3 regions of the Priestia sp. D3YE.R1 genome follow, and region 2 is predicted to be linked to each of the others. Evidence: riboswitches for the same ligand, from Rfam matches in the RefSeq annotation. Region 2 holds a riboswitch; each other region holds the start of a gene.

Region 1 (10,815 bases), 210 kb from region 2:
GAAGCTGTAATCGCAATCCAGCCAATTTGAGCGCCAAGTCCAGCGAGTGAAATCAGCCATACGAAAACGGTTTTAGCTGCCACTACGCTTGAAAGCAGCGAAAAACATGAAATCACAAGCGTAATTAATAGTGCATTAAACGGAACCCCTCTTTTGTTGACTTTTCCAAGCGCAGGACTTGCCATTCCTTCTCTTGAAAGAGAATAAAGCATACGTGTAGCCGCGTAAAATCCAGAGTTTGCGACTGAAAGAAGAGCTGTTAAAATGATAAAGTTCATAATATCCGCCGCATAAGGTACACCTACACTGTCTAACACAACAACAAACGGGCTTTCTACGACGCCTGCTTTTTCACGAGGAATCATGCTTGCTAGGACAAACACGGATAAGACGAAAAAGAAAAGCGTACGCCAAACCGTTTGCTTGATCGCTTTTGGAATTGTTTTTTCCGGATTTTCACTTTCTCCTGCCGCAATTCCAATCAATTCTGTTCCTTGAAACGAAAAGTTCACCGTAATCATCGTAATCAGCAAAGCCGTTACGCCATTTGGAAACAGCCCTTCGGCAAAGAAGTTTGATAAAAGCGGTGCTTCCTGTCCGCTTTTCATATCAATGAGTCCAAACATTGCCGCTCCGCCTACAACAATAAACATAATGATGGCGAAAATTTTAACGCTTGAAAACCAAAATTCTGTTTCACCAAATGCTTTAGCTGAAAGTGCATTTAATGAAAAAATTAACGCTCCAAAAATGGCGCACCATAACCAAACGGGCGAGTCTGGGAACCATCTTTGCATTAATTGTCCGGCAGCTAAAAACTCAAGTGCAACCGTTACTGCCCATCCTAGCCAGTACAGCCATCCAATCGCAAAACCAGTTGCAGGGCCTATAAATTTCGTGGAGTACGTTTGAAACGATCCTGCAACTGGCATAGCAACGGATAATTCTCCAAGACACAGCATCGTTAGATACATAATGATCCCTCCTACTAAGTAGGAAATCATTGCTCCCATCGGACCTGCTTCATTGATGGTATAACCTGACCCAAGGAAAAAACCGGTACCAATACATCCCCCTAGTGATATCATAAAAAGATGCCTTGTTTTCATCGTTCTTTTTAATTCTCCTGGCTGCCCCTGTGGAATATTCATCCCATTTCCTCCCTTTGCTGCATAAAAATGAAATCGCTTTCATTTTTTTAGGTTTATTTTGTTTTTATATCCGCTTATTAAGTAGCTCTTCATGACTGAAGTCGATTGATGCCGGATGATTTTCAAATGGCGCCAGCCCCGTAGCGAGGATGGCAGCCGCTTAGTCCTGCATGACCGTTTCTTGGATCATAACAGATTTTCTCCATACAATACCTATAAGTAGCTTTTTCCTATAAAAGCTTATCGCCAAACAATGAACTCATTAACGCAACCGCTACTTCTGCAGTTTTGTTATGCTGATCTAAAATGGGGTTCACTTCTACAAATTCAGCGGATGTGACCATGTCTGCTTCCGCTAACATTTCCATTGCTAAATGACTTTCTCGGTAGCTGATGCCGCCTTTTACAGGTGTACCTACGCCTGGTGCATCATCTGGATCTAAGCCGTCTAAGTCTAGCGACAGGTGCACGCCGTCTGTACCGCTTAAATAATCAATCGTTTCTTTCATCACTTGCGTCATACCTAAACGATCAATTTCATGCATGGTATACACTTTAATTCCTTTTTCTTTAATTAACTCTTTTTCACCATCATCCAACGAGCGAGCACCGATAATAACTAGATTTTCAGGTTTAATTTTTGGCGTATATCCTCCAATATTTAAAAGCACAGGATGTCCAATACCCAGGCTCACCGCTAGCGGCATGCCGTGAATGTTGCCTGATGGAGAGGTTTCAGCGGTGTTTAAATCGCCATGAGCATCATACCAAATAACGCCTAAATTTTCTGAACCTTTCGCGACTCCTGCAAGCGTTCCAATCGCAATGCTGTGGTCTCCGCCTAATATTAATGGAAAGCGGTCTTGCTTCTTCACTTCTTCAACTCTTGCAGCAAGCTGTTCATTGCCACTCGCTACGGCCGCTAAGTTTTTTAGATTCGTATTTTTATCCACGTCTGCCCGTTCTTTAATCTCTACTTTAATATCGCCTTCATCGTGTACGGTATAGCCAAGAGCTTCTAAGCGTGTATTCATGCCCGCATAGCGGATTGCGCTCGGCCCCATATCTACGCCCCTTCTTGTTTGCCCGTAATCCATTGGTACACCGATAATTGAAATTTCTTTTTTCATTTTCTATACCTCCGTTGCATTTTATTCTGTGTGAAGTAAACATAGGCGTTTATTTAACTATGTATTTTTTTCATTGATACAGCCCCTCATCTATTTCTTATGCAAAAATGATGCCAACTTTGTTTGTAGCATTCTATCAGTCTTTTTATCACGGGTTTTCTTATATATGCCAAAAAAACTGTCGATTTCTACAACTTTTTGGCAAACCATGCAAACTTTTTTGTCATTTGGCTTAAAATCGCCAATTTTATTTGCTTTCATAAAAAAAGAGTGAGACATAACAAAATTCATTCAACAGCTAGAAGCCGCTGCATCGACGAAAACTATAGTCACCATAGCAATAAAAAAATCCGAACGAGTAGGATTCCTCGTTCGGATTTTTATTCAACTAAACTACTTTTATCCCAGCGCCTTTTTTAATTTGTAATAATGTCTCCATCTTCATCATCGCCGCTATCATCTTCACCAGGATCTTTTTCTAATGAGACTACTTTCTTTTCTTCATCCCATTTCACTTTGTAGCCAAGTGATTTGGCTACTTTGATAACCGATAAATAGGAGTGGTGATTTGGCTTATACAGCTTTAAATCACTCGAATCAATGACGCCTAAGCCTAACAGCAGGCGATCCGATTGAACGTAAGGCTTTCCATCAATCAGCTTCACTTGCTTATCAGTAAATGGATAAACGGCACGGTTGACTTCAACCGTAAACTCTCCTTTTTTCTCTTCTTTAATTGGTTTTGGCTGTTTGGATACATATTTAATTGCGTCTACTCCTAATACCGTGCCTTGGCGCGTATTATCAGCGCCTCCGTACATTTTCCCCGTTTCATAGTCATAGATAACCGCTTGAACGTTTCCAATATGCTCAGGCTTTTCTTCAAACGCATGTCCTTTAGCCATCATTTCAAGAATTGTATCTTGGCTAAAACCAGGCTCCCATCTTACGGTTGGATAGCCGCTTGAATAAATACGAGGTGTTAAAATCGCTTTTTGAATCGGCATCTTATGGTCAATAACATTCATAATCGTTTCTGCTACAGACGCAATAATGGTTGGGCCTCCCGGTGAGCCAATTGCCATGAACGGCTTTCCGTCTTTTAACAGCATCGTTGGAGACATGCTGCTTCGAGGACGTTTTTTAGGCTCAACCTGGTTCACGCCTCCCGGAGTGGCATCAAAATCCGTCATTTCATTGTTGAGCATAAATCCGTAGTCAGGAACCATAATTCCTGAACCAAAAACTTGTTCAATGGTAGTCGTGTAAGAAACCATATTTCCCCATTTGTCTACAACAGAGAAATGAGTCGTTTGGCCGATTGGATTTTCTTCCTTTACTGTTGCTTTATTTGGATTTTCTTTTCCTTCATATTTCCAAGGGTCTCCTTCTTTGACATTAGGCGTTGCTTTGTTTGGATTAATTAATTTACGACGTTCTTTAATATAATCTTCATCTAACAGTCCTTTTTTCGGCACTTCGTAAAAGTCTTCATCTGCCATATACGCCGCGCGGTCCGCGAAAGCTAAGTGCATCGCTTCCGTTAAATGCTGCAAATACTGAGGCGTATTGGAACCCATTTTTTCTACATCATAACCTTCCATTAGCTTTAAAATCTGCTGCACGGTTAATCCGCCGGAGCTAGGAGGAGCCGCACTAACCACATCGTAGCCTCGGTAAGTTGTTTTGACCGGCTCACGTTCTTTTACAACGTAATTTTTCAAATCATCCATGGTCATGCTTCCATCGCGTTTTTGAACTTCTTTAACAAGCGCTTTTCCAATTTCTCCTTTATAAAGAGCGTCTGATCCTTCTTTTTGAATAAGCTTTAATGTTTTAGCAAGATCCGGCTGAACAAGCTTATCTCCTTCTTTTAACGGCTTGCCATTCGGCACGAATACATTACCGGCCGTTTGGTATCTTTCAAGCTTGTCCGCATTTTCATCAATGTACTGAGCCATCGACCAATTTACTTTGATTCCTTGTTCTGCTTGAGTAATAGCTGGTTTAATAACATCTGATAAGTCCATTGTTCCATAATCTTTAAGGGCTGTTTCTACTCCTTTTAGCGTACCAGGAACTCCAACTGCTTTTCCTGTTATGTGACGCTTACTGAAAGGGATGACTTTTCCTTTTGAATCTAAAAACAGCTTAGGCGTGACATCAGCTGGTGCCATTTCACGGCTGTCTAACATCGTAATTTTATCTTTCTTTTTTTCATAAATCATCATAAAGCCGCCGCCGCCTATACCTGACATCATCGGTTCCACAACGTTTAGAGATAATTGAATGGCAGCTGCCGCATCTACAGCGTTTCCGCCTTCAGCTAAAACTTTCCTCCCCGCTTCAGCAGCCAGCGGGTGAGATGCCGCTACAATTCCTTGTGTAGCACCCCGTTTCATTGAATGGTCGACACCCGGAACTTCAGCAGCAGCTGGTGTGACAACTAAACATAGACTAAATAACGCAATAGCCAACATCTTCATAACCTTCATCTGGGTCTCCTCCTTCAAATACATTATTTCACATCGCCTGAGACGATGGATTCCCCAAAGAATAAATTGGTTTATTATGATATTTTTTACATATGTGTATAAATAAAAAGCAAAGTAAATCATACCTTTGCTTTTTTAGTTAATCGCATGTTTAACTTTTCTCTCTATTCATTTACAATTATCTATATTTTCTAACAATTTATCCATAGGCTGATAGTTTCTTACTATTTTTGGAATTATGTAGACTGAACGCTCTAATAATGTAGAAAATCTAGCAGTTAAGAAGTCGTTGGACTTACATGCACTTCTTAAAATTTCTATAAATATTCTTATTGTTATATAAAAAGCAATTCTTTATGAAAATCAGCATATGTTTTCTGAAAACCAAAAATAAAACAGGACTTTTGATTCACCGTCCTGTTTGCAGCATGTTTTCGACTTTTTTAATATCCGCGTGAGTAGGATTGATTTTCCGGGCATAAGCGATTTGTTCTTTCGCTTTTTCCATTTCTTTTAATTGAATATAGGTTTTGGCGAGTTCGAGCGGCAGCATAACCCCTTCAAAACCAAGATCTTTTGCCTGCTGCAAGTAAAACAGCGATTTTTCGTAATTACCTCCAAACATAAGCGGAGTTTCCCGGTATTTTATTCCTCGAACGAAGTGCGCCAAGCTTGAAGATGGATTTAATGTTAATGCCTGATGAAGAGCTCTGTCCATTTCTAAGTTCAATACCATTTTTTCAAAAATAATGGATTCTTCGATTTGCTTTGCTAAACAAACCGCTAAGTAACAGTACAAATCAGACGCTTGAGGTTTTTTCTTCATTTCTTGTTGAATTTCGCGTTTGATCTCTTTCCACTTTCCCTCTTCTAGCTGATTCATGACGTATTGTGCATGTATTCCCACCTGTTTGTCCTCCTTTTCCTCTTTATCATAAAGGATTTCTGCACAAATGAAAAAAGTAAGTGTTCTTCATTCTTCACAAAAAACGTTACCCTTAAAAAATAGGCAAATTTCTCAATCACTTAACCCAATTAGTACATAGGATATAGAGACTTTTATTAAAGGAGGTTACACATATGGGCGCAAAAGGCGGTTTTGGTTTTTCATTTATCGTTGTTTTATTTATTCTATTAGTAATCGTAGGGTGTTCTTGCTACTACTAATTTCTAGAGAGGATGAACATCATTCGTCCTCTCCTATTTCAAAAAAAAACCATGCTTTCGCATGGCTACATACCGATTAGATGAATGAGTAGAGGAACTCATTGTTCGGCAATATTGAAGAAATTTTTGGTTTTTACTTCCGCCTAGTATGCCCTTTTTGACGGGGGCTATGCGCAAATAAAGTTAACGTTTAAAAGCGAAAGCAAGACGCACCTACAATAACAAGTAAAACAAATAACACAACGATTAACGCAAAATTTTGTTTTCCCACGTACCATCCCTCACTTCCTGTTATCTGCTTTTAGTGTATGCAACAGCTTGGCAAAATGTTTAGGACAGGGGTGCGGATTTTTTCAACGTGAAAAATCTTCAAATTTCGCCAAAAAAGTGAATCATATTTTTGATTCTTTCGTTATATATAGTAAGAGATTTTTTTACTATAAAAAAGGGGGACCTTTAATGCGCCGACATTCCAAATTGCCCATTGTTCTTGTCTTTGCCTTCTTTTTATTCATCGCAACTGTTTTGTGCGTAACCTCTTATATGTCTTGAACGTATAAATAATATAAAAAAATCGCCTCATCGAAGGCGATTTTTCTATCCTAGCATTATATCTTCGTTTGGATAACGAACGGCTTCACGCTTTTGCTTAGATAATGAAAACGCAAGCGTTAATGGACCCACTTTTCCTAAAAACATGATAAAGATAATAATCACGCGTCCAAAGTACGAAAGTTCAGGAGTCGCTCCCATCGATAAACCTACTGTTCCAAACGCAGAAACAACTTCAAACATAATTTTTACAAACGGCAGGTTTTCCGAAATATTCAACAGGAAGATGGCTCCAAACACAAATATAATTGAAATCATCGTAATGGCTAGGGCCTTAAACACATGAAGAGGAAGAAGACGTCTCTTTAGCAGCACAATATCTTCCCTGCTTCGTAAAAATGCCCATACAGAAAAGACAATCACCACAAACGTCGTGAGTTTGATACCGCCTCCTGTTGACGCACTTCCTGCACCAATGAACATTAACAAAACCATTAAAAAGACCGTTGCGTCATGCAGGTGAGCTAAATCAATCGTATTAAAGCCAGCGGTTCTTGTTGTTACCGCTTGAAAATAAGAAGCCCATACTTTGTCTCCTAATGATAAATTTCCGAGCGTATGCGAATTGCCGTACTCTAAGAAAAAAATAAAAAGCATGGCAATCACGTTAATGGCGAACGTGCTGATAATCATAATTTTTGAATGCAGCGTTAGTTTTTTATACGATTTTTTCACCCACATATCAGCAAGGACGGTAAAGCCTAACCCACCAATAATGAACAAAAAAGAAATCGTTATGTTAATAATAGGATCTCCTACATACTGAACTAAGTTATCAGACAGTAGTCCAAACCCTGCGTTATTAAAAGCCGAAATCGAATGAAACAAGCTAAAGAACAGCCCCTTAGACCATCCGAATTCCGGAACCCAGCGTATCGCTAAAAAAATAAGTGCAGCAAACTCAATTAAAAATGAAAAGATGAATAACCTTTTAACTAGCAGCACAACTCCACCGACGCTCGTCTGATTTAATGCCTGCTGAACGAGCATACGCTCTTTAAATCCAATTTTTTTACCTAGCATCATAAAAATCAGCACGGCAAATGACATAATGCCAAGACCGCCTATTTGAATTAACAGCATAATAATCGTTTGACCGATGACGGTAAAACGCGTGCCTGTATCTACGACGGCTAAACCGGTTACTGTCATAGCGGAAGTAGACGTAAAAAGGGCGTCTACCCACCGAATTGGCTCGGTGGCAGAAAAAGGCATCATCAATAGAAGAGCACCGATAATAATTCCTCCGCCAAAAATGGAGACAAGCAGCTGCGGAGGGGTGAGTTTAATGATTTGTTTTTTCATAAGTTAAACTCCTTCTTCTTCAAAACGGTTCAAATCGCGATTATGTCCGATGACAATAAGCATATCTCCTTGTTCAATTATTTCATGCGCGGTAGGCGAAATCACCATTTCCCCGTCTTTTCGCTGAAAGCCGATAATATTGCAGCCGTACTTGGCACGGATATTTAAATCAAACAGCGTTTTATTATGAAGTTTCTTAGAGGCGACAATTTCGACAATACTATAATCCTTTGACAGTTCAATGTAATCAATGATTTTTTCTGACACCACGTGATGAGCAATCCGCTTAGCAATGTCGCGCTCAGGGTGAATGACTTTGTCCGCTCCTATTTTCTCCAGCACTTTTTGATGATACATATTCACCGCTTTTACCCATACTTGCTTAACGCCCATATCTTTTAAAAGCATTGTTGCCAGCACGCTTGCTTCGATATCATCCCCAAACGAAATAAGAGCATGATCAACATTGCGGATACCTAGCCCTTTTAAGCTAGCTTCATCAATTGCGTTCGCCTGCACAACATATGTAGCTGAGTTGCTATATTTCTTTACTACCTCCTGATTGCGGTCAATAGCGAGCACATCCACATCCAGATTAGCAAACTCTTCAACCAAACTTCCTCCAAAACGACCTAATCCCAATACAGCAAACTGTTTTTTCATAATGTATTTATTCCTTTCTTCAACTGCTGTGTGTTCTCTTAGCTTATACTTTTTCTAAAAAATTACATCTTTTTCTTAAAAAAAGCGCAAAAAAACACAGGAAGGCTCCTGTGTTTTTTCACACTCTTCCCCCTCAAAACGCTTGCGAAGTTAGCTGTCGGGTTCGGGTTTTAAGAGTAACCCTACCTTTTTAAGGATTCACCCCAGAGCACAATATGTGCGTAAATAATGGGTCCTCCGCTCCGTAATGGATTAAGCGATTTTTATTCAAATGTCTATGTTCTATTTTTTAGAATAATTGATTCGATTCATGATACGTTTCACTTCACGAAAGCTATCTTACTCCTGTGGATTTTGTCTGTCAAGATATTTTTAAGGAAGACATTACTTGCGCTGCAAACTGCAAAAATCATATAAATCTAAACTGACAATCAGTTTATGAAATTGATCAAACAAATTAATAACAGCCAAAAGCTCTAACAGCTGCGTATCACTGTAAAATTTCTTTAATTGATTCATATCAGCATCCGTCAAATCCCTTGGACGCACCCGGTATACATCAATAAATCGAAACAGCAGTCGATCTTTTTCTTCAATTTCTTCTTCTCTTAATACTTTTTGATTAAGCGTCTCATCACCTACATATGACATGCTCATACACGTCTCACAGCCATTCACACCTGCTAGATAAAGCCTGATTTTTTCCTTTGTCTCTCTTTTTACTATATCGCTGTTCCAAAGCTTGTCGTATAGCTCATCATACAACCTTTTTACATGCGGAATTAAATTTAGTGCTTTTTCAAAATTTGTTCCCTCTTCGTTTGTTAACAAAACTCTTGCCATTTTTTACTCACTCCTTTTTAATTATTATAGTAAGAAAAATAGAAATTTTAGATAACATATAAAACATATTATCTTCTGTTACTAATCAAATGAAACGTTAATAAGAAAGAAGGTTTCCAATTGAAAATTGATGAAATTGATTTATCGATTTTGCAGGCGCTGCAGCAAAACAGCCGTCTTTCCTTAAGAGAGCTAGGAAAACAAATTAACCTGTCTCCTCCTTCAGTGGCAGAGCGAGTAAGACAGCTAGAGAGCTTTGGTGTTATAAAAGGATATACAATCGATATTGATTATGAAAAGCTGCAGTTGCCCGTGTCTTGTTTTATTGAAGTAACCATGAAAAACGGAGAGCACGAGCGTTTTAAACGATTTATTTCTCAGTATCCGTATGCTTTATTCTGTGAACGCATCGCCGGGCAAGCCTGCTTTATTACAAAGCTTCAGCTTCCTCACCTGCACGTACTCGAACAATTTATTAATGAAATTACACCTTATGCCAAAACGATTTCACACATCGCCCTTTCCCATGTAGAGATGTCTTCTGCATTATTGAGTCATTTAAAAGATGAAAAGTGATTGAAACGTAATGAAAGCAGTCTACTCTAAAAGCAAACAATAGGATAAATATGCTCGTATGAATCACTTTTGACACCGCTGTTGATTTCCGTACCAGGCTTCGCTTTCCGCTTTTCCCGCAGGAGTCTTCACCTTGCCCTCCAATCAACAGCTAGAAGCAACTAAATAGATGAAACATACGTTCACCATACTAACGAAAAAATCCGAACGATTCATCGTTCGGATTTTCTTTCTACTAAACTACTTTTGTCCCAGCCTCTTTTATTCGTCCAACAGCATAAAAAATAACCCTCCAAAGCTGGAGGGTATAAATTTTCCGAATAATGAAAGTTTTACAACTTCATTTTATCAGGTGCCGACATTTCTGTCTACTTAAAAATGTAAAAGAGCTCTCTATTAATAGAAAGCTCTTTTACCTGCTTGTTTTTTGAAAACAATCAATCTATATAAAAGGGAACTACCTAAGGTTGAAAGTCACGTGAAACCTTGGCAGTTCATCCTGGATATACCGGTTGATATGATTCAAAACAAGTTCTTTCATCATTTCTTCTTTGACTTCTGATTCCGTTTTTTTATCTTTTTGTTTTAAAATAAGAATATAATAGACTTTACCCATTTTAATAGGCTCACTACTCTCTCCGATGTGCTGTTTTTTTAAAACATCTATAAAAGAGGGAGATAGACTTGAAAGCTTTAGATTATCATCATTCTCTATTGTGCTGATTGTCTGAACATCAGCATATTTTTTTTGAACGTCTTGAACCGATGTTACCTTTTTCAGTTCAGCCGCAACGACATCGGCATCATGTAAAGTCGGGAAAGCCAGCCGCGTAAAAGATACGCGTGTTAGATCGTTTTCAATACGTTTATAGT
Region 2 (10,815 bases):
TTTTACGTTTGTTTTCTAAAAAAATTGGCATATTATAAATGATACGTTGAATCATTGCAGGCAGGTAGAGAGGTTTTTATAAAGCCTGCTTTACCTTTTACTTTCTATCTGCATTTCCTCGGCTCTCAAAAGGAAATACAACCGACCATAAGAAGGATGTAGTTTATGACCAATACACCAAGGAAAACAGAACCATTTCAAACTATTATGCCTACCAAAGCAATGAACATGTTTCTTTTTCCTTTTTCCTTTGATCGAAAAAATAAAGAGCAGCTTGTTCATGCATTAGAAGCAAATTTGTTCGATTTTTTTTCCATTCAAAACAAACATTTAGAAAAAGAATACTACGGAGAACAGTATTACGTATCTCATGATAGCTTGGATCAATATTTTCTTCCTTACATTGAATGTATTCTATTTCCTGATTCGTGCGAAAAAGAAGGGTTGCTTCGATTTTCAAAAAAAATAGACCATACCGTTACGCTACAAACTTCCTCCACCACCGTGTCTAGCAACGTGCTGTCTGTGGATGTTTTTTTATGTCCTTTTGAAATTGGCGTCATGACTATTCGCACTGAGATGAGTCATAATCATTACACCTATGATGACATTTTAGAATTCATGAATCATTTTCGCGTATTAGAACCGAAGCTTGCTGAAGAGCATGGATCCACCATTACCTATGAACATCATCGCTATAGCAAAGTACAGGATTATATTTTTTCACAGCTCGCGCCATTTTTGAACGAACACATCAAAAAAGAAGCCACACGTGAACAGCACGTCGGGAGCCTTCCTTATTTTATCGATGAACGGATGTTTGTATTAAGTTATGTAACGGTAAATCAAAAGCAAGAGATTAATGGCACAACTTTATTTCGTACTGGGCAGCTAAATAGCTATACGCCTGACGGGAAGCCGTTTATCTCTGCACACAACCATGAGTATATTAAAACGTATAATACCAAACACGTGTATTCCAGATGGGCTCCTGAAACCTATTACGTCATAACAGACCATGTGTTTTCGTGTATTTCTAAATCGACAGACTCTAAAACGGATCAGCTTTTGATGAATCATCTATTTGGCCAACATTACTATAATTTATTTTTACATTTTTTCTATAAAATCGTGTTGTTAAAACTATCTTATGAGTATTCTCAGCTCACGTTTCATAAAAATTCAGAGGGCATTGAACGACTAATCCGCTCTATTACCATATTTTCAGGTAAATATTTATTTTTAGAAATTAGCTCTCGCACAGAAGGTCAAGAGTTTTCTGAGCTCTTTAAAAAAATCTTCCACATCAATTCTCTTTATCAAGAAGTCAAAGAAACCCTTGGTACCTTGTATCAAAATCAGGAGAAAATCGCGGCTAAGCGTCATAATTACTTATTATTAATCTTAACGATTTATACCGTTCTTTCCGGTATTTATGGAATGAATTTAGTTATTAGCAAACTAAAGGGAAACATCAATTGGGATAGTATGAAGCAGTTTTCTATCTTTGAATATATCGCTTTAATAGTAGCCCTATCAGGAATTCTGATCAGCATTAGTCTCGGAGTGAGTTCCCTATGGAATTTATTAAAAGATCGATTTAAAACATAAAAGCTGTTCGTATCAGAGAATACATGATAAAAAGAAGAGATTGAGACATAACTAAATCAAGCGAATCTAAAGACGAACAAATGGGATAAATAAGCTAGTAGGGATTGCAGCAAGGCTATGAAATTGTATATGCAAAGCGCAAGAAACGAAGCGGAGAAACCTTTTTTAAATTAGCCACAGCTAAGTATTTTTATCGCTTTTTAAATTATATGTCCGATATTGAAATCCCGAAAGATACGGGAGATTTTCGTATTATCGACCGAAAAGTAGCGGATGTATTCAAAAAAATGACTGAACGTAATCGTTTTGTACGAGGAATGATGTCTTGGATTGGCTGCAGGCAAACATATGTAGAATATGAGCGCGATGAGCGCTTTGCTGGTGAAACAAAATATCCTTTAAAAAAGATGATCAAGTTTGCTTCAGATGGAATTATTGGGTTTTCAACGAAACCTTTACGTTTAGTAATGGTTATTGGCCTGTTATCGGTTTTTGTATCACTTCTAGTTTTAAGTTATTCCATTGTTGTTTGGCTAATAGGTGAAAATATCCAGCCTGGCTGGACTTCTATTATGGTAGCTATCACCTTCTTTAGCGGTATTCAGCTACTTGGTTTAGGTCTAGTCGGACAATATATCGCAAGAATTTACGATGAAAGTAAAAATAGACCTATTTACGTTGTACGTGAAACCATTAACTTCTCTAAAGCTTCAACAGATTCCCAAAACGTACGTGAAAAAGTATATAGCTAAAAAAACAAGGAAGAAAACAGCTGTTTTCTTCCTTGTTTTTATTCTTTTTGAAGCTGTAAATCACTTGGCACCCAGTCCGGAATTCCATCATCTTCATCAAATTCAATAATAACATCCGTTACTCCTTTTTCCTGTAAAATACGATTTTCCAGCCGATCTTTAATATCATCAGCTTCTGCCACTGTTAAAGAAGGATCAATTTCTACTTTTAATTCAACGTGAAGCTCTTCTCCTTCTTTCATCACCATTAATGTTTGAATATCACGCACTTGTACATCTTGCATGACAATCGCGCCAATTTTCATTTCCATTTCTTTATCTGCTTCCCCAAGCGCTCCAGCAGCGTTATCTAAAAACACTCGTCCTACTACAAAAAACATCATAAACCCAATTAAAATAGAAGCAATTCCTTCAGCTTGGTGAAAAGGTGTAAATCGTGAAATAAAAACCGCAATTAGTGCCAATACGCCTCCTCCAGTAGCTACTAGATCTTCCATAAAGACCAGCTTAGTTGCTGGCTTTGCTTTCCTTAAATGAACAAAGCTTTGTGTAAAAACATTGACCTCTGCGGTATCCATCCCAACATCGTGCAAAATTTCTTTCATTGCCTTAAATAGGACAAACATCTCAAGCAATACCGAGATGCCAAGTACTGCAATATTTAAAATAAAGCCTGAAGACTTCTTCGGATGGAGAATGTGATGATATCCTTCTTTAATCGTTTCAAACGCCATAATTCCTACTACAAGAACAGCTCCTAATAGAACAAGATTAACCAATCGTCCGAAGCCGTTTGGAAATCGTTTGGTCGGGGCTTTTTTACTTAATGCCGAACCTATAAAGACAAAAAACTGATTAGCTGCATCTCCTAAGCTGTGCATCGTTTCAGCAAACATCGCTACATTTCCCGTTAAAGCAAAAGCAATTCCTTTAATAATGGATATAATGGTATTAACTACAGCGGCCATCATGGCCGATTTATTTCCTTTTCGCAATAACTTAATTAATTCACTCATGCAATCCCTCCGTTTGTGCCTTTGATGAGATTCAATTATGGTTAGTGTATGTGAAATTAAAAATTAAAAACCTCCAATATAGAAGTTGGAGGTTTTTAATCATGTTTCATTATTTTTTAAAACGATACGGTACAGTTGTAACAATTACATTTTTACGGTAAAGCAAATGTGCTTTTAACAGCAGACTGGACTGATTGTGAAGGATGTTTTGCCAACTTTTTTTCGTGATGAACTGCGGAATAACGACCGTAATAGCCATATTATTTTCCCGTGCTTTTTCCTCAGCCATATCAATGAATCGAAACAGCGGCCGCACAAGACTGCGGTATTGAGAATGAAACGTAACAATACGAATATCAGGCTGCCACTTTTCCCACTTCTCTTCCATTCTCTTTTCGCTTTCTCGATCAAAAGCCACGTGCACTGCAATAACGGTATCGCCAATCGTTCTCGCATAATTTAATGAATTTTCTACTACTTTTGTCATTCCTGCTACAGGAACAATGACCACACTTCCTTCAAGCTTTCCAATCTTTTCTCCCTGCTTAATGCGGAGCTGCTCTCCTACCGCTTCATAATGCGTATGAATGCGATGAAAAATATAAACGATAACCGGTAAGAAAACGAGAACGGACCACACTTGTGAAAACTTCGTTGTAAACAAAATAATTAACACCGTTAATGTAATGAGTGCACCAATTAAGTTAATAATTAGCTTTCCTTGCCATCCGGCCGGCTTTTCTCTAAGCCATTTGACAATCATGCCTGTTTGAGAAAGCGTAAATGGAATAAACACCCCGACTGCATAAAGAGGAATTAATTGCTCCGTCGCTCCTTTAAAAGCTACCAGTAAGACAATAGAAGCAATTCCAAGGGTCACAATTCCATTTGAATAGCCTAGTCGATCGCCGCGAATTTGAAACATTCTTGGCATGTATTTATCAGACGATAAGTTTACAGCAAGCAAAGGGAAAGCTGAAAAACCTGTATTCGCCGCTAGCACTAAAATCAGAGCTGTGGTGCCTTGAATAAAATAATAAAATCCATTTCGTCCAAACACACTCGATGCAATTTGTGATACAACCGTTTCATCTGCTTTTGGAGAAATGCCAAGCCAGTAAGCTAAAAACGTGATGCCGGAAAATAAAACGGCTAAAATACCGCCCATCAGCATTAATGTATGAACAGCATTTTTTGCACCTGGATCTTTAAAGTTAGGCACTGCATTTGAAATAGCTTCTACACCAGTCAATGCCGAACAGCCTGACGAAAAAGCTTTTAATAATAAAAACAAACTAATACCTGGCACCACTGTACCGAGAGATGTATGAAGCTCAGGTGAAACTTGACCTGTCACTATTTTGAAGAAGCCCACCGCTATTAACAAAATAAGAGCAATAACAAATAAATAAACCGGATAAGCTAATACAGAAGCGGATTCTGTTACACCTCGTAAATTTAAGATGGTAATAAAAATCACCAGCAAACACGCAATTACTACATTATAATGATGCAGCGTTGGAAAAGCCGAAGTTAAAGCATCGGTTCCTGCTGAAACACTCACGGCAACTGTTAAAATATAATCTACTAACAGTGATCCCCCAGCGATAAGCCCAGGATTTTCTCCTAAATTGGTTTTCGAAACAATATAAGCTCCTCCGCCTTGCGGATACGCATAAATAATTTGACGATATGAAAGAATTAAAGCCGTCAGCAGCACCAATACCCCAATTGCAATTGGAATTGAATACCAATACGCAAGGACACCGACTGTTGCAAGTACAATCAAAATTTGTTCTGTTCCATAAGCCACTGAAGATAAGGCATCTGATGATAAAATAGCCAGTGCTTTAAGCTTACTAAGCTTTTGATCGCCTAACTCTTTTGTTTTGAGCGGCTTTCCAATCAATAATCTTTTGAGAACTGAATAGTTCACGTAATTTCCCTCCGATGATTGCTTAGCTACTATTTACTGTTCATTGCTAAGCTCCGTTACAAGTTCACGAATAAGTGATATTATCCCTAAAAAATACCTTTTTATGTTAAAAAAACGCACAAAAAAAACACTAAGGGTTCTCAGCGTTTTTACACAGCTTAAACCTCCTCTCCAAAACGCTTATGGGGTTAGCTGTCGGATTCGGGCTATGAGAGTAGCCCTACCTTTTAAAAAAAGGATTCACCCCAAGTGACAATGCACAAATTTGGGTCCCCCACTTCTGACGAATTAAGCGATAACAGGTCAATATAATTTTCGGTTAAAGAGTATGATTGATAACATGTTTCTTTCATAACTATCTTTTGTTCTTAGATAATATACTCCCGTACAAATGGTTTGTAAAGCATTATTTTACGTAAACCAGAAAATAGTGCTTAAGGCGCTTTTAAGAGGAAAACAAAAGGCCTTCTGCCTGCTTACAGAAGACCTTCTCGCTTTAACTTTTTGCTTTTAAAACGGCTGCTAGCTTGCTTTTCGTTTGAGGACCATAAATGCCATCTACATCATAAGGAAGATACACAAGTTGAAAACGTCTGACTGCATCTTTCGTTTGTACTCCGTATATTCCGTCTACAGACCCTACTTTAAAATTAACCGCGTTTAATGCTCTTTGAAGCTGTTTCACGGCTTCTCCAGAATCACCTTGTTTTAAAATTCCATTTGGAAGTGGATATTGTTCCGAAGGTGGTGTTGGTGTTGGTGTTGGTGTTGGTGTTGGTGTTGGTGTTGGTGTTGGTGTTGGTGTTGGTGTTGGTGTTGGTGTTGGTGAAGTTCCTGAAGGAATAACAATTGTTTTTCCAACCTGTAGGGTTAAAGGATCAGAAAGCCCTTTATTTGCTTCTTGCAGCACTTGTACTGTTATTCCGTACTTCTGTGCAATACTGTACAGTGTATCTCCTTGCTTGATCGTATACGTTTTTGTACCTGGTTCAGAAGGTGATGGATTTGGTGTCGGTGTCGGTGTTGGAGGTGGTGATGGATTTGGAACTGCACGCCGAGGTAAATTTAAATATACGGCAATTCCTTTAGCATACGATTCACCCATACTTTTTAAAAAAGCTTCATTTTGAAGAAGTGCTGCATCGGCGCTCCTATCAATAAAAGCTATTTCAGTGAGTACTGCAGGCATATTTGTTAAGCGAAGCACCGCATAATTGGCTGATTTTCGTCCGCGATTCGGATGATTATACGACAGCAGCGTTGGCTGTACTTGACCGTGCACAATCGATTGAAACGTTTTACTGGCATTGCTAGCGCTTCTATAAACATAATCTTCGTATCCTGTTCCTCCACCGGCATTTACGTGAATAGACATAAATGCATCTGCGCCCCACGAATTAGCTTGAGAAGCTCGCTGAGATAACGATAAAAAAACATCTGTGGTACGAGAGGTTTTAATCGTAAAATCACTGTACATGCTATTTAAATAGCTTATTAAATATTGTTGAATTTTTAACACTAAGTTTTTTTCATATAGTCCGTTCGCCCCAACTGCTCCTGCATCTGCCCCACCATGTCCTGCATCAAGATAGATTTTTTTCATATTACTTGTCCCTCCTTATTGTTAACATATGCACGAGGGAAAAAAGTGCTACGTATACTAGCCTACTAAGTAGAAAATTACTAAAAAAAAGAACCGCTACTCAAAGGCAACGGTTTATTCTGCGTTGTAGACAGAATATTAAATAGGGATAGCTCTCAAGGAGTGACAGCTATATGCAGAGTGTTGATTCGTTGATTAAATGATAATAATTATCATTTTCATTTAAAGTATACACTAAAAGGAAAGTTTTGTCTATTCTATTATGAGAACAGGCTTATTTAAAAAGCAGAACGCCTATAACAATGAGAATAATCCAAATTGGAATGCTTATTAATATGCCTATTACTAAACCTTTGAAAAAATTTCCTTCTTGCATTTTCATTCCATTCCTCTCCAACAGTATTTTCTAATGACACTACGACTGGCTGAAAATTCTCTGAAGTTATACTGAAGTGCAGAGTGAACACATAAACAATCTCTCTATCTGTTATACACTACTTTTACATATAGATTCAATGAGACAAAAAGCTTATCCTTTTTAATTCATATAACCAAATTCTTTCCTATATATAACAAGACAATAAAAAGCCTCCCGTAAATTGTACGACAGGCAGCATACTTATTTTATAAACAGCTTAGTTCGATATTTAATATGCGCAATGTTATTCATTTTGAAAAACAAAAAAGTCCGAGAGAACGTATAAACGATCTCTCGGATTTTTAGGAATTAATATTGGCTCATGTATTGGTCACGTTCCCAAGGATGAACTTGTGTACGGAACATATCCCATTCAATTTCTTTCGCTTCAACGAAGTGTTCTGCTAAGTGTTCACCTAATGCAGAAACCATAACTTCGTTTGATTGGAAGCTATCTAAAGCTTGAGCTAATGTTGCAGGTAAATCTACGATACCTTCTTCAACACGCTCTTCTTTTGTCATTACATAGATATTACGATCGATAGGTTTTGGAGCTTCAAGGTTATTCTTGATTCCATCTAAACCAGCTTTTAATAGAACAGCCATTGCTAAATATGGGTTAGCAGCTGGGTCTACGCTACGTACCTCAACACGAGTTCCTACGCCGCGAGAAGCTGGGATACGGATTAATGGGCTACGGTTGCGAGCAGACCATGCAACATAACAAGGAGCCTCATATCCAGGCACTAGACGCTTGTAAGAGTTTACAGTAGGATTTGTTACTGCTGTAAAGCTGTGTGCGTGCTTGATGATACCTGCGATAAATTGACGAGCAGTATCACTTAGCTCTAGATTACCGTTTTCATCATAAAATGCGTTTTGGCCATCTTTAAATAATGAAACGTTACAGTGCATACCTGAACCATTCACACCAAATAATGGTTTTGGCATAAATGTAGCATGTAAGCCATGTTTACGTGCAATTGTTTTTACAACAAGTTTGAACGTTTGGATATCATCACAAGCTTTTAATGCAGCAGCATATTTGAAGTCAATCTCGTGTTGTCCAGGAGCTACCTCATGGTGAGATGCTTCAATTTCAAAGCCCATTTCTTCAAGCTCTAATACGATGTCACGACGGCAGTTTTCACCAAGGTCAGTTGGCGCTAAGTCGAAGTAGCCACCTTTATCATTTAATTCTAATGTAGGTTCGCCTTTTTCGTCTAATTTGAATAAGAAGAACTCTGGCTCAGGTCCAAGGTTAAAATCAGTAAATCCTAACTCTTCCATCTCTTTTAACACACGTTTTAAGTTATTACGTGGATCGCCATCAAACGGAGTTCTATCTGCATTGTAGATGTCACAAATAAAACGTGCTACTTTACCTTTTTCAGATGTCCAAGGGAAAATAACAAATGTATCAATGTCCGGGAATAGGTACATATCTGATTCTTCAATACGTACAAACCCTTCAATAGAAGAACCGTCAAACATCATTTTGTTGTCTAACGCTTTTTCTAGTTGACTTACTGGAATTTCAACGTTTTTAATTGTTCCTAAAATGTCAGTGAACTGAAGACGAATATACTTTACATTCTCTTCTTGAACTTTGCGGAAAATATCTTCTTTTGTGTACTTTGCCATCGTGTGATCCTCCCCTAAATCTCTATATAATATTTATAATCTATACCACTCACATACGAACGGTATAAATATTGATAACTTTATTAATGAAAGAACCTGGACATATCTCCTTGATTTAAAGTTGCTCGATTAAAACGGCCTGCTTGCATAAGTTCTGCACGAAGCATTTTTCGTAATTCATCGTCCGTTAATTCTGGCTTTGCTGTTGCTGCCACAACTTTTTCTTCTTGCTTATGCCCTTTTTGCTCCTTTTGAAGATGAAACAGCTGTTTTACACCTGCTAAGTTTACACCTTGTTCAATCAGATCACGGATTTCAAGCAGCTTATCAACATCGTTAAATGAGAATAGTCGTCGATTTCCCTCTGTTCTTACTGGTGCAACTAATTCATGTTCTTCATAGTAGCGAATTTGGCGAGCCGACAACTCAGTTAACTGCATCACAATTCCAATTGGGAAAAGTGGCGTATTTCTTCGAATGTTGTCACTCATTTCAGTTCCTCCTTTGGATTAACTATTTACATTGTATGCTATGTTAGTTCACCTGTCAACCGAATGTTAGTAATTCTAACATAAATTTTTCTGAACATTTCTTCTATACAAATAAATAGCCCTTCGTTTATTTTTATAAGCCTATCTTTTCTTTCTTAGCGGGGAGAAAATAGTCTTTCTATCTTATATGTTATAAAAGTTCTTTCGTTAGCATTTGATCTACTGCCATGCATATTGCTACTTTTACGTGAGCATACGTTAACCCGCCCTGCACGTAAGCGATATACGGAGGCCTGATAGGTCCATCTGCCGTCAGCTCGAGGCTTGCTCCTTGTATAAACGTTCCTGCCGCCATAATCACATCATCTTCATAGCCTGGCATATAAGCAGGATACGCCGTTACGTGTGAATTAATTGGCGAAGCGAATTGAATTGCCTGACAAAAAGCAACCATTTTATCGCGGTCATCGAACTGAACGGATTGGATTAAATCTGTTCGTTCACTGTCCCACTTCGGCTCGCTTTGCATCCCTAGCTCTTCAAACATAGCGGATGAGAAAACTGCTCCTTTTAAGGCTTGGCCGACTACGTGCGGAGCTAAAAAGAAACCTTGATACATTTCTTGCAAGCTATACAGCGTCGCTCCAGCTTCTGCACCGATTCCAGGAGTTGTCATTCGGTATGAACAAGCTTCCACTAGATCTTTTCGTCCTGCAATGTAACCGCCGATTTTTGCAAGACCTCCACCAGGGTTCTTAATGAGCGATCCTGCCATCAAATCTGCTCCTACATGCGTTGGCTCGATTGTTTCTACAAATTCACCGTAGCAGTTATCGACAAATACTATAACGTCAGGCTTAATACTCTTTACAAAAGAAATCATTTCTTTTATTTGCGCGACTGTAAAAGAAGGACGAATGCCGTAACCTTTTGAGCGCTGAATGCCTATCATCTTTGTGTGCTCATGAATAGACGCTTTCACTTCTTCAAAATCCACTTGGCCTTGCGCTGTTAAATCTACTGATTTATAGCTAATATTATATTCTTTTAAAGAGCCTACGCCGCTTCCTCGTATACCAACGATTTCTTCAAGGGTATCATAAGGCTTGCCAGTTATATATAATAGTTCATCTCCAGGACGCAGTACACCAAACAGCGAAATGCCAATTGCGTGCGTACCTGAAATAATTTGCGGACGCACCAGGCAAGCTTCTGTCCCAAAAACGTCTGCGTATACTTTCTCCAACGTATCGCGGCCTAGATCGTCATACCCATATCCCGTTGTCGGATTAAAATGTGAATCACTCACTCGATTTTGCTGAAAGCTTTGCAGCACCCGAAATT
Region 3 (10,248 bases), on a different contig from region 2:
GCGATGTACTACTTCAAACTGGCGATTCGCAGGCAGCCCAACAGATCCAATCTCCGTTATATTTCGATTCATATCCCATTTTATATACGAGATAGGTGCTTCACTTAAAATAGCTTCCATTCGTTCATAAATATAATTCACTACTTCTTCTCGTGAAAAATCAAGCACATATTGATTTCTTCCATGAGACTGATGACGATCTGGCACATGAATTAGCCAGTCTGGATGCTTTTCATACAAATTGCTTTGCTTTGAAATCATTTCAGGTTCAAACCATAATCCAAAGTCCATACCTAATTCCGTTACTTTTTGAGCAAGTGATTTCATACCGCCCGGAAGCTTATTTTCATCTACAAACCAGTCTCCAAGAGAAGTTGTATCATCATTACGTTTACCAAACCAGCCGTCATCCAATACAAAAAGTTCAACGCCCAGCTTTTGTGCTTCTTTGGCAATATGTACAATTTTCTCTTCGTTAAAATCAAAATACGTCGCTTCCCAGTTATTAATTAAAACTGGTCGCTCTAAATCCCGCCATTTTCCTCTAGCGAGACGCTTGCGATAAAGCTCATGATACTCTTGGCTAAGGCCGTTTAGCCCATTATTTGAATAAGCCAGTACTAGTTCTGGTGATTGAAAAGTTTGTCCACTTTCTAGTCGCCACTGAAAATCAAAAGGATGAATGCCCATCGTTACTCTTGATACATTATAGTGATCTACTTCCACTTGTCCAAGAAAGTTTCCGCTGTATACGAGACTAAAACCATACGCTTCTCCAATGTGTTCAGTTGCAGCTGGATTCTTTAAAATTAAAAATGGGTTTTGCTGACTGCTGCTTGTACCTCTCGCACTAGAAATACTTTGAATACCCGGCTGAAGCATTCTTGTTTTCACGTGTCTCTCTCGAATCCAAGCACCGGAAAGCTGAACCATTTCATAATTTGATGTAGGCAAATCAATGCTGCCGCTCATGATACGCAAAATATCGACTGGTTCTTCTCCTCTATGTTCAAATCGTGCGTGACGCGTAATAATATTTCGGTCTTCGTAAACGGTGTACGTTAAAATAAGTGATGCATTGAGCAATTTATCAATCATTTCAACTTCTACACTCGTGGCTTCACCCTCTTCTTCTACGTATGTAGCAGGTAAGCCGTTTAATGGCTTCTTGCCTTTGTAAATTTTATGGTTATCGTATTCAAAATTTGTGATTCGGCTTCCGTTTTGCTGAAGAAGTTGATAGGCTGGCTCTCTGAAGTCTGTTGTCCCATAAGAAGAATACTCTTGTTTGATTGTTTCAAGAGAAAATGCTAGTTCTCCTTCATATACCGAAGCGCTAGCTCCTCTTGTTTCTACACGTAAAAAATGCTGAAAAGACGGACGGTGCTTAAGCTTTTTTCCATAGTATAAGTGACCAAGCTGCCCGTTTCTCAACACTGAAAAGATATAACTTACATCGCGGCCCTGCAGGTGAAACTCCTTGGTACGTTCATTAAATAATATTCCCACTCTATCTCTCTCCTCACCATCAAATATCTAACGAGACATTTCCTTTTTCATCTATTGCCGTTGCATGCTCAAAAGTAGCTGCTACATTAATCTCTTTGCTCTCATACCATTTGGCTAAATCTTGGAATAACTCTTCTGTTTCAATCATTCTTGTATCTACTCGCAGTTCAGTTTCGTAGCTATGAAGAGACCAAGTGCTTTCATTAAATAGGGTCATCTCCACATCTAGACACATTTCCTTCCAATTGGGGGCACACCGAATAGGGTGAAGTATGTCTGAACATGCAATAGTGTAGCGGTTAGAGCCATTCTTATTCATAAAACAATGAACAGAAGAGGTACTCACATCCCCCTGACTAGTTTGTATAGATTTATATAGTTGAATATCTAACAACGGAACGCTCCATTTTAACGCCATTTTTGGAAGAATTCTTTTTTTAATCGACTTGACCGTTAATTTAATAAAATAAACACCATCTTTTTTTGTTTCATCCAATACAACATGCACACCTGGTCCCTTGTTTATCTCCAAGTTTATATAGGGTGTAGCAATCACTTCTTTCATCTCCTTTATCATCATTATAAGTTTATACACCCACGAAAATGTAACCGCATTCAAAAGTTTGTTTTCGTATTTATTACAAGTAGATCACTCTAATCGAAGCTTTTTTACTTTCTTTCATTTTATGTAAAATACTTTCTAGACTCAATGGTAAAAATCAAAGTGAAAAAAAGCATTTTTTTGCTTTATCTAGCAATTAACTAAACGCTCTTTATCTCTTAGCGCGCAATTTTCTCTTCTTTTTCAAAAAAAGATGACAAATCTAACAATATAGTATAATAATAAATACTGCAGAATGATTATACAAAGAAAGGATGACAAATATGAATCATGGACCTTCTCTTCTTAAACAACTAAAATTATGGCATATCGTCATGATAGGATTAGGCTACATGGCACCCATGGCCGTTTTCGATACATTTGGCATTGTAACTGAATCCACAGATGGACATGTTTCAGGTGCTTATGCATTCACGTTGATTGCTATTTTATTCACAGCCATTAGTTATGGAAAAATGGTAAAAGCTTTTCCCGGAGCTGGTTCTTCTTATACATACGCACAGCAAGTAATGAATCCAAGCATTGGTTTTTTGGTAGGATGGACGGCTCTTCTTGATTATCTATTTCTACCGATGATTAATGCACTTTTGACAAATATTTACCTAAGCTCTCTGTTTCCAGGTGTTCCAAAGGCCGTATGGATTATCAGCTTTGTTGTCATCATGACCATAATGAATATTTTTAGCGTTCATTTAACCGTTTCTTTTGGTACGCTATTAGTTGCTTTTCAAATTTTAGTCGCTATCATCTTTATTATTTTAAGTGCTACAACTCAAGGCGAAGAGTTATCATTTAAACCGTTTATAAGTGAAGCGGCCTCTGTATCTCTGTTATTAAACGGGGCGGCCATTTTATGCTTTTCTTTTTTAGGCTTTGATGCCGTAACCACCATGGCGGAAGAAACAATTAAGCCTGAGAAAACCATTCCCAAAGGGATTCTCATTATTGCATGTACAGGAGGCGCGTTATTTATTACAGTTTCTTACTTTGCTCAGCTTCTTTTCCCTTCAGCCTCTTTGTTTCATGATTTAGAAGGTGCATCGGCTGAAATCGCTTATAAAATTGGCGGCCAGCTTTTTCAATCTATTTTTGTAGCAGCGGCCTTGACTTCAACTATTGCTTCTGGACTTGTCTCACATATGAGTGCATCAAGACTTCTCTACGCAATTGGGAAAGATGGTTATCTGCCGCGAGGAATTTTTGGCTATATTCACCCTAAAACAAAGACGCCTATTTGGAACGTAGTAATTATTGGTGGTCTCTCTTTAATTTCACTAGGTCTGTCTCTTGAAAAAGCTACCTCTTTAATTAATTTTGGCGCTTTAATTGCGTTCAGCTCAGTGAACATAGCAGTTTTTATCCATTATTTTATTCATCAAAACAAGCGTTCCTTCAGTGGATATATTTCATATGTACTTATGCCTCTACTCGGCAGTTTATTTTTGTTTTTTATGTGGCTTAACTTAGAAAAAACATCCTTATTTATCGGTATTGTTTGGAGTATAATCGGTATTATTTATTTGCTGATTGCTAGACGAAAAAATACCATTACCATTCCTACTTTTCATTTTGATTAAGGAAATAGACTTAGCACACCTCGACATATTTTCCCGGAAATAATGTCGAAAAAAAGTAATTGAGACATAAGCAAATCAATCCCATCTAAACACGAACAAAAGGGTAAACGATCTAGTATGAATCACTCGTTACACCGCTGTTGATTTCCGTGCAAGGCTTCGCTTTCCGCGGGCGGCCGTTGAGCCTCCTCGTCGCTTTCGCTCCTGCGGGGTCTCATCTGTTCCGCTTTTTCCGCAGGAGTCTTCGCCTTGCCCTCCAATCAACAGCTAGAAGCAACTAAACACTTGAAAGCTGCATTTACTATACCAATGAAAAAATCCGAACGAGTTTGATTCTCAACCAAGAATCAAACTCGTTCGGATCTTTCTTCAACTAAAATACTTTCGCACCAGTCTCTTTTTATTTTTAAGATTGTGAGACCTTTTCCAAAATGCGTCTTTTACGGTAAAGCATCATTCCAACTTCTCCTATGTCAGTAATCGCTTGTTTGTTAATATACGCCCCAAATACCATTCCTGCTATAGGAATCATTTGAAATAGCTTTTTCCATCCCAAGTTGTCTCTATAAGTTAGAAACACTTCTCTCCAACCTTGGAGCTGCTGCAAGCTCTGCGTTCGATTGCCGCTTGCTAATTCTTCTAAAATCGCACGCTTGCCTACAATATCAGAGGATGAAAACTGCATGCATTTGACCATAAAAATGCGTTCCTCTTGCTCAGTGGGATCGTAACCATAAGAAACAGCCACTTCTTGCAGTGTCTTAAGTGTAAGTCCCAATACAAAAGGAATATCAATCGCCAGTGTAAAAATTCCACCTACTCCTGTTGTAGCTCCTTGCAGCTGTGCATTCTTTTTTCGGACTTCAATAAAATACTCCGCCAATTCATCCATTTCCTGCAGAGATAAATGCTGAATATCCTCTATTGAAAGCTGATTATTTTCTTGTAACTGGGCTGATGCTTTCTCTAGCGTGGCAGATGTATTAGCTAAATACTGACCTCCATTATCAACATACTTAGCAATTTCATCTAATAATTTTTCTATTTTTTGATGAATGAACTTTGGGGTTACTTTATCTAAAGCTGAAAAAGGCAAGCGAGCCAGCCGCTCCCAGAAAAAAAGTCCTTTTTGTTCTTTCTCCCACTTTTCAATTTTTCGTAATTCTATTCTCAAATGTTCATGCTCTGACATATCCTCACTCTTTTCCTCGATTTATCAGCTCTGTCCTACTTGTTTATTCCGCACATATTTAATGATAAAAAACAATGCAATTAAAACAACCAGTCCGATTCCAATAGGCTGCATATATTGAGACACAATCGGCCCCACCTCTTTCCACTTAGGTCCTAACTTATATCCTAAATATACGTAAATAGCCGTTACTGGAAGCATCGCAACAAATGTGTAAATAGAAAACAGCCAGACATTCATTTTTGCCATCCCGCACGGAAAAGAGATAGCTGTGCGCACTCCTGGAATAAACCGTCCAAAAAAAGCGACCCCGCTGCCGTACTTATTAAAAAAGCGATCGGCAGCGTCAATTTCTTTTTCTTTCACCAAAAAGTATTTTCCATATTTTAAAACCAGCGGTCGTCCACCGTAACGTCCCAGTGCATAAAGAGTCAACGGTCCACAAACACCGCCTACTGTACCTGCAAGGATAGCCAGATACAAGTTCATATCACCTTGATACACCCCATACCCTACTAAAGGTAAAACTAGCTCTGCCGGGACAAACTCAAACGTTAATGCTAAAATTACGCCAAAATAAGAGAGCTGTTTTAGCGCTTCAATTAAAGAAAGTAAAACCGACTCTAACAAAAATTCTCCTCCTCATGTCATTAAATCTAAGACTGCAAAACTATAATTCAGCCGATTGATAGATAAAAACCAACGCGACATAGTTTTTTCCTTTCCCTCTTTACGTATGACGTACTACAAAAGTTTCAATAAAAAAAGCGCTAGTTTTATCCAGCGCTTTTATAGTTTAAAGTTAATTTGAATAATACCTACTTTGCGAAGAGCATCGTATAAAATAACTAAAGCCGGTCCTAAAAATAATCCGACAAAACCTAAAAGTTTAAATCCAATGTACAAACTAACTAGTGCAGCCAAAGGTGAAATACCCATATTTGTAGAAAATACTTTTGGTTCTACTACACGTCTTACTACCGTAATGACTCCAAATAGAATAAATAAGCCGATTGCAAGTGAATCATGTCCTTGAGTAAGAGCAAAAATCCCCCACGGGACGAGTACAGAGCCTGTCCCAAGGATTGGTAAGATATCGACAATTACAATTAATAAACTAAGAAGCGCGGTATACGGAACATCTAGTAGCCAAAGCCCTACATAAGCCATTATAAAAGTCATGACACTTAAGATAATTTGTGCCTTGATAAAACCAACCCCCGCTTGGATAAGCTGAGTGATGACAACTTGTAGCTTATATTTCGTTTCTTCTGTTAAGAATGACTTAATTTTATTTTTAATAGCAGGCAGCTCAAGGCTGATAAATACAAGCGCTACTAAATAAATAAGAAACTCTAATAGAAACCCAGGAACAGTAGCGGCAAAGCTAATGATGATTTCTACAGTACTTTTTAGTAGAGAATCTAATGAATTCACGGTTTTTTCAAGTGTGCGCTCGATAGAAGAAATCACTTCTGTAGGAAGAGCGTTTGAATAGTACTTCCACTTAATAATAGTTGGATAAATTGCGGTTTCATAGATTTCTTTTACAAATGAAGGTGCTATTTTTGAAAGAGCAACCACTTGCGTAACGATTGTCCGAACAATAAAAAATCCAATAAGTATGAGCGAAACAACATATAAAATGAAGGTCATAAGCACTGCATAGACTCTCTTCATTTTAAAAGATTGATGCAATTTTTGAACAATACCCTCAAGTGCTAATGCTGTTAATAAAGCAAACACAATCGGTAAACTGTAAGGGATTAACAAACATACGATTACTACCGAGGCGATGACCCATATTCGCTTTTTCCACATACTCTACTATCCCCCTACTAGCTAAGCTATCTCTACATTTACTGATAAAGAAAGGAACCAGTGACTGCTTTATGTAAAAATAAAATTTGGATATTTTTATACCTGATGTTACATATTATAGGGTCAATTCCCATAATAATAAAGGAATTATTATGAAAAAAGCTACTTATTCTAATTTTTTGAATAGAATAAGTAGCTTTTAAGTTTATAAATTAGCCGGCCCTCATGATCTCTGTACCTTTTTTAGGGTCAAATTTACCTTCAGATTTAGACATTACGATTGCTGCTAGTGTGTTTCCTACTAAGTTAACAACCGTACGTGCCATATCCATGATTCTGTCTACTCCCGCAATGAAGGCTAATCCTTCTGCCGGAACGCCGATTGTTCCAAGAGTAGCTAGTAATACAACAAATGATGTTCCTGGCACTGCAGCCATTCCTTTAGATGTAACCATCAATACTAGAATGAGCGTCAGCTGCTGAACGATCGTTAAATCAATACCATACACTTGCGCTAAGAATAACGCTGCAATAGCTTGATAAAGAACAGAACCATCTAGGTTAAACGTATAACCAATTGGTACAACGAACGATACGATAGCTTTTGGACAGCCCATCTTTTCAAGCTTTTCCATAATACGTGGAAGAACTGTCTCAGAACTAGATGTACTGTATGCTAACAACAGTTCATCTTTCATATAGCGGAATAAGTGGAAAATGTTAATCCCTGCCCATTTCGCGATTCCTCCTAATACAACAAGTAGGAAGAAAATTAACGCTAAGTAAACTAAGATAACAAGCTTTCCTAATGAAAGGAGTGACTCTAAGCCGAATTTTGAAACTGTTACACCAATTAAAGCAAATACACCAATTGGAGCCACTTTCATTACAAGGTTTACCACGTGAAACATTGCGTGAGAAACGCCGTCGAAGAATTGTACAACTGGCTTTCCTCTTTCCCCAATTGCCGCTACTCCAAGTGCAAATAACACTGTAAAGAAGATAATTGCTAGCATGTCTCCTTCAACAATTGACTGGAAGAAGTTTGTCGGAACAATGTGTAAGAACGTTTCAGCCACTGACTTTCCTTCTTGCTGTTCGGATGTTTCAACGTATTGTGAAATATCACTCTTCTGTGCTGAATGAATGTCTACACCTTGCCCAGGATGAAAAATATTAGCAATCAATACACCGATTACAATTGCAAAAGTTGTAATAATTTCAAAATAGAGAATGGTTTTAACGCCAAGCTTTCCGACCTGTTTACCGCTCCCTGCTCCTGCAACTCCAACGACTAAGCTTGAGATAACAATTGGAATAACAATCATCTTAATTAATCTTAAAAATAGGTCTCCTAGCGGCTGTAGGTATGTTACTACACGCGGATCGTTAAACCAAATTACCCCTACAAGAACACCGAGGATTAAACCGGTAAAAATCTGCGTAGCCAAACCAAAACGAATTTTTTTCATAGATGTACCTCCCCAAAGATGTATGACATTTGTATATACTTTTCTGAAAAAACAAAAAAAGACTATTCTTAAGAAAGAACAGCCTTTTACTTACGCTATTTTGGGCTCTTTCTCTCAATGAAGCAAACGGGGTTAACTGTCGGATTCGGAATTGAGAGTTTCCTACCTTTTTGTAAGGATTCACCCCAAGGCAGCTTTACTGCCGATAATGATTCCCCCGCTCTATACGATTAAGCTTATTATTCAGTTTTTATAAAATTAAAACGATCTATACGTTGTCATACGTTTTTTACAGTCAATAAAACTAAACAGAAGTCTTACTTTTACTTAACTTTATACTGCACAAATATTAATTTACTATTTTTCGACACGTTTTGTCAATACCCATGTTTATAAAACGCTTACAAAAGGCGATAATATATATTTATGCAAAAAAGCTATTGCAATGTTGCAATAGCTTTTTCTTGCTCTTTGAGTCTTAATTAGAAGCTTAAGGGACTAAAGAACACGCGTGTTTATTTTATAAAAATACAAAATATAGAATAGCTGCTAAAACAATTCGATATAGTGCAAATGGTACTAATTTGATACGATTAATTAATTTCAGGAAAAAGCGAATAGATATAAGCGCAAAAATAAAGGCGCTGATAAAACCAGCAATAAAAAACGGTAGTGCATCTGATGTGAAATACTGCCAGTTTTTAACCAATGAAAGTCCACTTGCTCCTGCCATGATTGGCACTGCCATAATAAATGTAAAATCTGCGGCTGCCTTATGGCTCATTCCAAGAAGAACCCCTCCTGAAATTGTTGAGCCTGAACGAGAAAACCCTGGCCAAAGAGCAATACATTGAAACAGTCCTATACCCAGTGCTTGTCCATAAGACATTTGGTCCACCGTCTCTACACGCGGACGTTTAGGTCCAAACAAATCTGCTAGAATCATTAATACAGCTCCGACCACTAAGCCAATTAGCACCGTATTTAAAGAAAACAAATGTTCATCAATGTAATCATCAAACAAAAGTCCTAACACTCCTGCGGGTAACAGACCAACAATTACCTGCATTAAATTCAAGCGATTTGTCGGTCCAATTGGAGCAGCTGGTTTTTTTCCCAATCCTAATAAATTAATAAAACGATCTTTAAAAATAACAACTACTGCTAAGATCGACCCTAGCTGAATAACAATTTTAAATGTATTAGCTACTGGAGATGAAAATAATTCTTTTGAATTTAACCACAGGTCATCCACAATAATCATATGCCCAGTTGACGAAACAGGAGCAAACTCTGTTAAACCTTCTACAATCCCTAAAATGATTGCTACAATAATTTCCCACATAAAGCTATGTACCTTGCCTTTCTTTCAAATTAATAAGCTTATCGCTTCGTTTTACATGCTCAACTATTTTCCTATTTTGACACTTGCTTTTTTATCATAATTGTTAAAACTATGAAATACAATGTGTATTTGCAAAAAGATAAGAATCTTTAATAATTTGTAATAAAAAGCTTACATCCTATACCCAAAAAACAAGATATCAGCTTTTATTTGTTTTAAAAAGCAGTCACTATGTTCGGTATAAATTCCGGTACCTTAGCTAAAAATGAATCATCTAGACTATTTTTCTTTGGTGTGAAAAAATGACTAAATCATTATGTTTTTTCCATCCCCTTTGCTGTCATCTATCATTTTAATCAACTAGTGCTGACTTATACGACATATCCCCTAAGTAATTTGAAACTTTTTTCTCTCTTTTCTCGTATATAGTAGTATCTTTTTTAGGAGGCTTTTTACTATGAATGGAAATGTACGTACAATGAAATGGGTCACTGCTGGGTACGAAGCCTTGCTGGGAATTCCTTTAATCGGTGCGGGGATTGTTATGGGCTTTAGCTATACTCCTCTTTTTATTGGATTTATTCTTCATGCTATCACGCTCATTTTAGCTAATAGACGAGGGTTATCTGCTTATGGAAACATACTAGGGATTGTTACCTCACTGGTTGCTTGGGTTCCATTTTTAGGATTTATCATGCATATTATTACAG

Evidence for each region. A riboswitch is a leader RNA that binds a small molecule or an ion and turns the genes downstream of it on or off. The one in region 2 is predicted to bind cyclic di-AMP.
Region 1: another riboswitch for cyclic di-AMP. It lies ahead of ACOZIR_RS05015 (potassium channel family protein); the one in region 2 lies ahead of ACOZIR_RS04065 (APC family permease).
Region 3: another riboswitch for cyclic di-AMP. It lies ahead of ACOZIR_RS27665 (cation:dicarboxylate symporter family transporter); the one in region 2 lies ahead of ACOZIR_RS04065 (APC family permease).

What each region holds. Positions count from the first base shown of each region.
Region 1 is NZ_JBLTHW010000001.1:997,068-1,007,882, reverse strand. It holds gene ACOZIR_RS05050 (amino acid permease) at 1-1,151, opposite strand, end outside; gene rocF (arginase) at 1,382-2,281, opposite strand; gene ggt (gamma-glutamyltransferase) at 2,698-4,776, opposite strand; gene ACOZIR_RS05035 (tetratricopeptide repeat protein) at 5,186-5,683, opposite strand; gene ACOZIR_RS05030 (YjcZ family sporulation protein) at 5,857-5,943, shown strand; gene ACOZIR_RS05025 (YjcZ family sporulation protein) at 6,134-6,214, opposite strand; gene ACOZIR_RS05020 (TrkH family potassium uptake protein) at 6,541-7,860, opposite strand; gene ACOZIR_RS05015 (potassium channel family protein) at 7,864-8,523, opposite strand; cyclic di-AMP (ydaO/yuaA leader) riboswitch at 8,648-8,792, opposite strand; gene ACOZIR_RS05010 (carboxymuconolactone decarboxylase family protein) at 8,908-9,366, opposite strand; gene ACOZIR_RS05005 (Lrp/AsnC family transcriptional regulator) at 9,487-9,942, shown strand; gene ACOZIR_RS05000 (peptidyl-prolyl cis-trans isomerase) at 10,400-10,815, opposite strand, start outside.
Region 2 is NZ_JBLTHW010000001.1:788,581-799,395, reverse strand. It holds gene ACOZIR_RS04080 (hypothetical protein) at 166-1,611, shown strand; partial or broken gene ACOZIR_RS04075 (glycosyltransferase) at 1,719-2,363, shown strand; gene ACOZIR_RS04070 (cation diffusion facilitator family transporter) at 2,402-3,379, opposite strand; gene ACOZIR_RS04065 (APC family permease) at 3,489-5,315, opposite strand; cyclic di-AMP (ydaO/yuaA leader) riboswitch at 5,478-5,620, opposite strand; gene ACOZIR_RS04060 (N-acetylmuramoyl-L-alanine amidase) at 5,812-6,918, opposite strand; gene glnA (type I glutamate--ammonia ligase) at 7,646-8,980, opposite strand; gene ACOZIR_RS04050 (MerR family transcriptional regulator) at 9,064-9,471, opposite strand; gene ACOZIR_RS04045 (aminotransferase class I/II-fold pyridoxal phosphate-dependent enzyme) at 9,662-10,815, opposite strand, start outside.
Region 3 is NZ_JBLTHW010000014.1:14,378-24,625, reverse strand. It holds gene ACOZIR_RS27700 (alpha-galactosidase) at 1-1,509, opposite strand, end outside; gene ACOZIR_RS27695 (hypothetical protein) at 1,529-2,074, opposite strand; gene ACOZIR_RS27690 (APC family permease) at 2,395-3,708, shown strand; gene ACOZIR_RS27685 (hypothetical protein) at 3,838-3,972, opposite strand; gene ACOZIR_RS27680 (EcsC family protein) at 4,115-4,900, opposite strand; gene ACOZIR_RS27675 (DedA family protein) at 4,925-5,530, opposite strand; gene ytvI (sporulation integral membrane protein YtvI) at 5,690-6,721, opposite strand; gene ACOZIR_RS27665 (cation:dicarboxylate symporter family transporter) at 6,934-8,193, opposite strand; cyclic di-AMP (ydaO/yuaA leader) riboswitch at 8,300-8,440, opposite strand; gene ACOZIR_RS27660 (undecaprenyl-diphosphate phosphatase) at 8,714-9,538, opposite strand; gene ACOZIR_RS27655 (hypothetical protein) at 9,996-10,248, shown strand, end outside.